DNA from 2 places in the Streptomyces chiangmaiensis genome. Region 1 is predicted to be linked to the other one. Evidence: riboswitches for the same ligand, from Rfam matches in the RefSeq annotation. Region 1 holds a riboswitch; the other holds the start of a gene.

Region 1 (4,208 bases):
CGAGGCGAGGGTGCAGCCCGTGCCGTGGGTGTGGCGGTTGTCGTGGCGCGGCGCGCGCAGCCAGTGCTCCTCGCGGCCGTCGGTCAGCAGGTCGACGGCCGCACCGGACAGATGCCCGCCCTTCACGAGCACCCAGCGGGGACCGTACGACAGCAGTTCCGCGGCCGCGCGGCGCATGCCCGGCTCGTCGGTCACCGCGGTGCCGGTCAGTTCCGCCACCTCGTCCAGGTTCGGCGTGGTCACCGTCGCGCACGGCAGCAGCCGGGTCCGTACGGCGTCCAGCGCGTCGTCGGCGAGCAGCCGGTCCCCGTGCTTGGAGACGCTCACCGGGTCCACCACGACCGGGACCCCCACGTTCGCGAGCAGTTCGGCCACCACCGTGACCAGCTCCGGCGAGGCGAGCATGCCGGTCTTCACCGCCTGGACGCCGATGTCGTCGACGACGCTGCGGTACTGGGCGCGCACCGCCTCCACGGGCAGCTCCCAGGCGCCCTGCACCCCGACGGAGTTCTGCGCGGTGACGGCGGTGACCACGCTCATTCCATGGGCGCCCAGCGCCAGCATGGTCTTCAGATCGGCCTGGATCCCGGCGCCGCCCCCGGAGTCGGACCCGGCGATCGTCAGCACGCGCGGCGGCGCGGTCATGCGCGGCCCTCCCCTCGGACGCGCAGCGGGGCGTACACCGCAAGGGCCACCAGGAACGCCACGTAGTAGGAGACGTCGGCGCCGTGCAGCGCGTGCGCCACACGGCCCACGTACAAGCCGGTGTCCATGAATGGCACCGCCGCGGCGAAGGCCACGGTGAACGCCAGCAGCGGGGGCCATGCCGACCGCGGCCGGGCCGTCTCGGCGGCGAGGTCGGTCACACGGCCGCGCCGTACGAGCCAGTCGACGACGACGATCGCCACGAACCCGGGGATCCAGTAACCGACGAACAGCAGCACGTTCTGGAAGCGGGCAGTGGTGTCGGCCGCGTGCATCCACAGCACCAGCGGGAATCCGAGCACAGCAGCGAGGGCGGCCGCCGCCGGACGCGGAATGCGCACGCCGATGGTCTGCAGCGCCAGGGAGCCGCTGTAGTCGTTCATGGCGTTGCTGCACAGCGCCGCCAGCGCCACCGCCAGCAGCCCGAACGCGCCCGGCGCGCCTGAGCCGAGCAGCTTGTCCACCCCGGCTGCCGTCTGGTCGGTGAGCACCGAGGCGCCCCACAGACCGAGGACCTGTACGGCCAGGAAGGACACCACCAGACCGAGCAGCGAGTACCAGAACATCCGGGTCCGGGACGTGGCGCGCGGCAGGTAGCGGCTGAAGTCGCTGGCGTACGGGGCCCAGGACAGGGTCAGGCTCAGCGCGATGGTGCTGGTCAGCACGAACGCGCCTGCCCGGTCCGCGCCGTGCGCGCTGCCCGTGGTGACGAGGTGGACGCCGGCGGGCATCCGTAGGGCGATCAGCGCGAAGGTGGCCGCGAGCACGAAGGTCATCACGATCTGCAGACGGTGGATCGCCTCGTAGCCGAGCACCCCCAGGGCACCCTGCCCCAGCATCATCACCAGCACGCCGAGCCAGAACGGCCAGCCGCACAGCCGTGCCAGCGCGTCCCCGCCGAACAGCCCGATCAGCGCGTCCCAGGCGACCGACGACAGCCATTGCAGCGCTCCGGGCAGCGCCACCGAGCGTCCGAACGCGAGCCGGGCGAGCGGGAGCTGACCCGCGCCGGTGCGGCTTCCCCAGGTGCCGAGGTACGCGGTGGGCACCGCGCCGAGCACCGTGCCGAGCACGACGGCGACGAGCGCGGTGGTGAAGTCGAGGCCGAGCGTGATGCCGATGGTGCCCGTGAACACACCGGTCATGGTCAGATTGGGGGCGAACCACACCGTGAACAGTCGGCCCGCGCCGCCGTAGCGATTGCTCTCGGGGACCGGTTCGATGCCGTGCCCCTCGACCCTGAGGTCGCCGGGGGCACTGGGCATCCGTCCGTCGAAGACGGTTCGCCGGTTGTCGGCGGGCAGCCCGCCGGAAACATGCGCCAATGGCATGAAAGACATCCCTCCGCCAGTACGAACTGGTTCAGGTTCAACGGGTGTGATCTCAGCCCGCAGGTGGGGCACCCCGTGTCCGGTACGGCGGCAAGACTAACGCGAGTCGCGGGATGTGCCATACGGATTGGCCGCCACCGGATCCGGCGACGGCCGATCGGAGCACGGCTGCACGGCACCGCGATGTCCAGCAGGTCCCCCGCCGTACATGCCGCGTGTCGCACTCCACAGGCGCCCGGCTGCCCGAGAGACGTGGGGCGAAACCCGGTGGGAGAGAGGCACTCTCGGACACCGGAGCCGGGGATCTTCCCAGCGGCCGCCCCGCATTCTATAGTCAAAAACTAGCAGTGCTAATTACTCGTCGAGGGCGCTCAGGAGTTCGTCGTGCGTACCGTCCACTTCGCGGCAGCCCGCCGCACCCCCATCGGCAGACTGCGTGGTGCTCTGTCCTCCGTGCGGCCCGACGACCTCGCGGCGACCGTCATCCGCGGTCTGGTGGCCGACGTGCCGGCTCTCGACCCGGCGCGTATCGACGACGTCTACTGGGGAGCCGCCAACCAGGCGGGCGAGGACAACCGCAACGTCGCCCGGATGGCCGCCCTCCTCGCCGGCCTGCCCGAGTCCGTGCCGGGCGCGACGGTCAACCGGTTGTGCGCCTCCGGCCTGGAGGCGGTCACCATGGCCGCCCGCACCATCGCCGCGGGCGAGGCCGACATCGTGCTCGCGGGCGGCTCGGAGTCCATGAGCCGCGCCCCCTTCGTGCTGCCCCGCCCCGACGAGGCCCTGCCGCACCGCATGGAGACCGCCGACACCCGCCTCGGCTGGCGGCTGGTCAACCCGGCGATGAAGGAACTCCACGGCCTGTTGTCCATGGGCGAGACCGCCGAGGAGCTCGCCGCGCGGTACGGCATCGCGCGCGAGCGCCAGGACGACTTCGCGCTGCGCAGTCACCGGCGCGCCGCAGACGCCCGCAAGAACGGGTACTTCGACGCCGAGCTCCTGCCCGTGACCAGGCCGGACGGTGTCGTCGTCACCGCCGACGAAGGTGTGCGCGAGGACACGTCGTACGAGAAACTCGCCCGTCTCAAGGCGGTGTTCCGCGAGGGCGGCACCGTCACGGCGGGCAACGCCTCACCGATGAACGACGGTGCCGCCGGTCTCCTCCTCGTCAGCGAGGAAACCCTGAACGAGCTGGGCCTGCAGTCCCTCGGCCGCTATGTCGCGGGCGCCTCGGCCGGGGTCCACCCGGACGTCATGGGCATCGCCCCCGTCCCCGCAACCGAGAAGGCCCTCGCACGCGTCGGCTGGACCATCGGCGACATCCAGGAGGCCGAGTTCAACGAGGCGTTCGCCGCCCAGGCCCTCGCCTGCGTCGACCGTCTCGGTATCGACCCGGACCTGGTCAACCCCACCGGCGGCGCCATCGCCCTCGGCCACCCGCTCGGTTGCTCGGGCGCCCGCATCCTGACCACCCTGCTGCACCGCATGCGACGCACCGGCGCCGCCCGCGGCCTCGCCACGATGTGCGTGGGCGTCGGTCAGGGCAGCACGGTGCTCGTCGAGCGGGACTGAACCCCGAGGGAGACGCCGGTCGCCGAACGCCGGCCCGGGCGACGTCAGGAGCTCGTGAGGACGACGAGTTGCTGGGTGGCCCGGGTCATCGCGACATAGCGGTCGACCGCTCCTTCGACACCCGTGCCGAAGGTCTCCGGGTCGACGAGGACGACCAGGTCGAACTCGAGCCCCTTCGACAACTCCGGTGTCAGTGACCGGACGCGAGGTGTCGCCCGGAACGTGGGATCGCCGATGACACAGGCGATCCCGTCGGCATGCTCGGTGATCCAGGTGTCGAGGATCGCGTCCAGATCCGCGACAGAACCGTGGACGACGGGGACGTCACCGCTGCGGATGGACGTCGGCACATTGGCATCCGGGAGCACGGCTCGGATGGCCGGCTCGGCCTCCGCCATGACCTCTTTCGGCGTGCGGTAGTTGATGCTCAGGGAGGCCACGTCGATACGCTCGAGCCCGATCCGCTCGAGCCGTTCCTTCCATGACTCCGTGAACCCGTGCCTGGCCTGAGCGCGGTCCCCGACGATGGTGAAGCTCCGCGACGGGCAGCGGAGCAGCAGCATCTGCCACTCCGCATCGGTCAGTTCCTGAGCCTCGTCC
Region 2 (4,208 bases), on a different contig from region 1:
AGTCGGCACGGGCGCGTACGTGCCCATGTTCCTGTTGGCGATCCCCCTCGTCGTCGCCCTGGCCTTCGGCCCGGCGATGATCATTGGCTCAGCCGTGGTGGCCTTCGCCACCCGCTGGGCCTTCCTGCCGCTTGCCCACGAGCGCATCGACACCACGGCCGGAGCCGCCGCGACGATCCTCGCCGTCGCGGCCGTCGCTTGCTTCGTGGTCTACCGCCGCGATCGCGAGACCGCCCGGCTGCGCGAGGTCACCTCCGTCGCCGAAACCGCACAACGCGCGGTGCTGCGCCCGCCGCCTGCCACCGTCGGGCCGTTCCGCATCGCCGCCAGCTACCGCGCCGCCGCCCAGTACGCCCGCATCGGAGGCGACTTGTACGCCGTTGCCGACACCGACCACGGCGTACGCGCCCTCATCGGCGACGTCCGCGGCAAAGGACTCGACGCCGTGGCCACCGCCTCCGCCGTCCTCGGCTCCTTCCACGAGGCCGCCTACGACCGCCCCAACCTCGACGGCCTCGCCCACCGGCTCGAGACCAGCCTCCACCGCCACCTCGACGACGTCGAGGCCTTCGTCACCGCGTTCCTGGTCGAGATCCACCCCGACGGACGCACGCACGCACTGTCGTGCGGACACCCGGCGCCGCTCATCCTGAACGGCGACACCGTGCTCGAACTCCCCGTACCGCCGGGACTGCCGCTCGGCCTGCGCAACCCGCCGCCCGACCCCGACGCCCCGCGCACCAGTGCTGCCACCGCCGACACCCGTCTCCAGCCCGGCGATAGCCTCTTGATGTACACCGATGGACTCACCGAGGCCCGCGACGTGGCCGGCGACTTCTACCCCCTCCCCTGCCGCCTCACCCACTATCTGCGCACCCACCCTGGACCCGTCGACCCCGGCCCCCTCCTCAACTGGGTTCAGCAGGACGCGTACGACTACGCCGACGGTTGCACGCACGACGACGCGGCACTGCTCGCACTCACGTGGACGCCCGCGGCACAGCACACAGCGGAGCCCACCCACCCCTCCACTCACTGACGTTCCAAAGGGTGGTCAGTCTTCCGGGGCCGTGTTCCCTGGCGCGCACCTCGTCGCCCGTTCGTCCTTCGCTCACATCCGCGAGACCGAACCCCGTCTATCGCGCGGGCAGCAGGGGCGTTGAATTTCCCGAAGCAGGGACATACGCATCACGAGTTGATCTTGGTCCGCGCCCGTCCAGCACTGTCCACCACGGGGCATGCATGCCTGCTCAGAGGGCCTGCAGGACTTCGACGGACACCGGCGGACCGCCCTGGATTGAGCGGCGATTGAGACCGCGACCCCTTCGTCCCGAACGGGATCAGACCCCCTGTGACCTTGGGTCGAGGCCACCTGACCAGCTCATTCGTCTCCGGAGCAGTCCACCACCGTCCGGGAGCGTCTTGGTGCGGCTGCCTCGCTCGGCCTCGTGTTTGGCCCCCTATCCCTGCATGCTTCGCGATGTGCACAACTGCCCAAGCACCAAGTCCCCTACCTCTGTTGCGCAGTACGCCCGACAGCCAAGGGGGCTGAGCGAAATCCAGGGGAAATCAGTCGACCCGACGCGGTGCCTGACTCGGCGGGGAGCGCTGCGCGAGCCGGCCCGACACTCTCGGGCCGCCGTTCACCGCGACGCCCTGCTTTACGGTCCGGACGTGCTCGAACCCCTGCTGAAAAGTCGAGGCGGTCACCGTTCCGTGTACCCACCAAACGGCCGCGTACGACGTCGCCACCGGCGTATTCGGCCCAGATACCGCCGTCCTGCCCGTGGCAGGTGAACCGGGTGCGGGTCCCGACCTGACCGGGTGCCTGGTCCGCTACGAGGGCGAAGGTCAGGCCGTCGGGCGATCGGGCCGTGTACGGAGGCTCCCTTACCGAGGCAAACGGCACCGGCTAGGGTGGCCGACGTAAAGCACTCGCGGGAGCCTGGACGCACCGGGCTGAGAGGGAGGCTGGCGGCCTCCGACCGTACGAACCTGATCCGGGTCATACCGGCGAAGGGAGGGGGCTGGACGCCCATGTCGCCTACACCCACGTCAGATGTCCTCGTCGTCGGGGGCGGGATCATCGGGCTGGTGACCGCCTGGCGGGCTGCTCAGGGCGGGTTCTCCACCGCCGTGGTGGATCCCGAGCCGGGCGGCGGAGCCGCCCGGGTGGCCGCCGGTATGCTCGCCGCCGTCACCGAACTGCACTACGGGGAGCAGACGCTGCTCGGCCTCAACCTGGAGTCCGCGCGCCGCTACCCGGACTTCGCCGACGAGCTGACCGAGGCCACCGGCCAGGACCTCGGCTACCGCCGGTGCGGCACGCTGGCGGTCGCGCTGGACGCCGACGACCGCGCCCATCTGCGGGAACTGCACGCACTGCAGCAGCGGTCCGGCCTCGCGTCGGAGTGGCTGAACGGACGCGAGTGCCGTCGCCTGGAACCGATGCTCGCGCCGGACGTGCGCGGGGGCCTGAGGGTCGACGGAGACCACCAGATCGACCCGCGCCGGCTGGCCGCGGCCCTGGTCATCGCGTGTGAACGCGCCGGGGTCGTCTTCCACCGGGTGTGGGCCGAGCGGCTGACGGTGGTACAGGACCGGGCCGCCGGAGTCGGGACCCATGGCGGCGAGCTCGCGGCCGGACAGGTCGTCCTCGCCGCGGGCAGCCTCAGCGGGCGGCTCGAGGGCGTCCCGGACGAGGTCCTGCCACCCGTGCGGCCCGTGAAGGGCCAGGTGCTGCGACTGACCGTGCCCGAGCGGTACGCGCCGTTCCTGAGCCGTACCGTGCGCGCCGTCGTCCGCGGCAGCCAGGTCTACCTGGTTCCGCGCGAGAACGGGGAGCTGGTCGTCGGTGCCACCAGCGAGGAGCTCGGCTGGGACACGACGGTCACCGCGGGCGGCGTCTACGAGCTGCTGCGGGACGCGCACGAGCTGGTCCCCGGCATCACCGAGCTGCCGCTCACCGAGACCCGTGCCGGACTGCGTCCGGGCTCGCCGGACAACGCGCCGCTGCTCGGACCGACAAAGCTGGACGGCCTGCTGCTGGCCACCGGGCATTTCCGCAACGGAATCCTGCTCACCCCCGTCACCGGCGACGTCATGGCGCACGTCCTGACCACCGGCGAGCTCCCCGACGAGGCCCGCCCCTTCACCCCCGGGCGGTTCGCCGCCGCACTCACGGAGCAGCCTGCATGAACATCTCGGTCAACGGCGAGCCCCGCCGGATCGCCCCCGGCACCGCGCTCGACGCCGTGGTGGGGATCCTGACCACGGCCCCCTCCGGCGTGGCCGCCGCCCTCAACGAAACCGTCGTCCCGCGCACGCAATGGTCCTCGACACCCCTCTCCGAGGGGGACCGCGTCGAGATCCTCACCGCCGTCCAAGGAGGCTGACCGTGGCCGACGATCCCTTCGTCCTCGGTGGTACGACCTACTCGTCCCGGCTGATCATGGGCACCGGCGGTGCGCCCAGCCTGGATGTGCTCGAGCGGGCGCTGGTGGCGTCCGGCACGGAGCTGACGACGGTCGCGATGCGGCGCGTCGACGCCTCGGTCCACGGCTCGGTCCTCTCCGTGCTGGAGAAGCTGGGCATCCGGGTGCTGCCCAATACCGCGGGTTGTTTCACCGCGGGCGAGGCCGTGCTCACCGCCCGCCTCGCGCGCGAGGCGCTCGGCACGGATCTCGTCAAGCTGGAGGTCATCGCCGACGAGCGGACCCTGCTGCCCGACCCCATCGAGCTGCTGGACGCGGCCGAGACGCTCGTCGACGACGGTTTCACGGTGCTGCCGTACACGAACGACGACCCCGTCCTCGCCCGGAAGCTGGAGGACGTCGGCTGTGCCGCGATCATGCCGCTCGGCTCGCCGATCGGCTCCGGTCTCGGCATCCGCAACCCGCACAACTTCCAGCTGATCGTGGAGCACGCGCGCGTGCCGGTCATCCTGGACGCGGGAGCGGGAACGGCATCGGACGTGGCGCTCGCGATGGAGCTGGGGTGCGCGGGTGTGATGCTCGCCTCGGCGGTCACCCGGGCGCAGGAACCGGTGCTGATGGCGGAGGGGATGCGGCACGCGGTGGAGGCGGGGCGGCTCGCGCTCAGAGCGGGCCGCATCCCCCGCCGGCACTTCGCTCAGGCGTCGTCCCCCATGGAGGGCGTCGCCCGTCTGGACCCGGAGCGGCCCGCCTTCTGAGACGGGCCGCCGCGGG

Evidence for each region. Region 1 has a riboswitch for thiamine pyrophosphate ahead of VXC91_RS33760 (purine-cytosine permease family protein). Riboswitches for the same ligand answer to the same signal wherever they lie in the genome.
Region 2: another riboswitch for thiamine pyrophosphate. It lies ahead of thiO (glycine oxidase ThiO); the one in region 1 lies ahead of VXC91_RS33760 (purine-cytosine permease family protein).

Annotation. Positions count from the first base shown of each region.
Region 1 covers NZ_JAYWVC010000179.1:6,297-10,504, forward strand. The annotation lists gene thiD (bifunctional hydroxymethylpyrimidine kinase/phosphomethylpyrimidine kinase) at 1-645, opposite strand, end outside; gene VXC91_RS33760 (purine-cytosine permease family protein) at 642-2,036, opposite strand; TPP riboswitch at 2,028-2,122, opposite strand; gene VXC91_RS33765 (thiolase family protein) at 2,421-3,608, shown strand; gene helR (RNA polymerase recycling motor ATPase HelR) at 3,653-4,208, opposite strand, start outside.
Region 2 covers NZ_JAYWVC010000001.1:28,786-32,993, reverse strand. The annotation lists gene VXC91_RS00165 (PP2C family protein-serine/threonine phosphatase) at 1-1,039, shown strand, start outside; partial or broken gene VXC91_RS00160 (hypothetical protein) at 1,694-1,909, opposite strand; TPP riboswitch at 1,928-2,039, shown strand; gene thiO (glycine oxidase ThiO) at 2,038-3,198, shown strand; gene thiS (sulfur carrier protein ThiS) at 3,195-3,395, shown strand; gene VXC91_RS00145 (thiazole synthase) at 3,398-4,192, shown strand.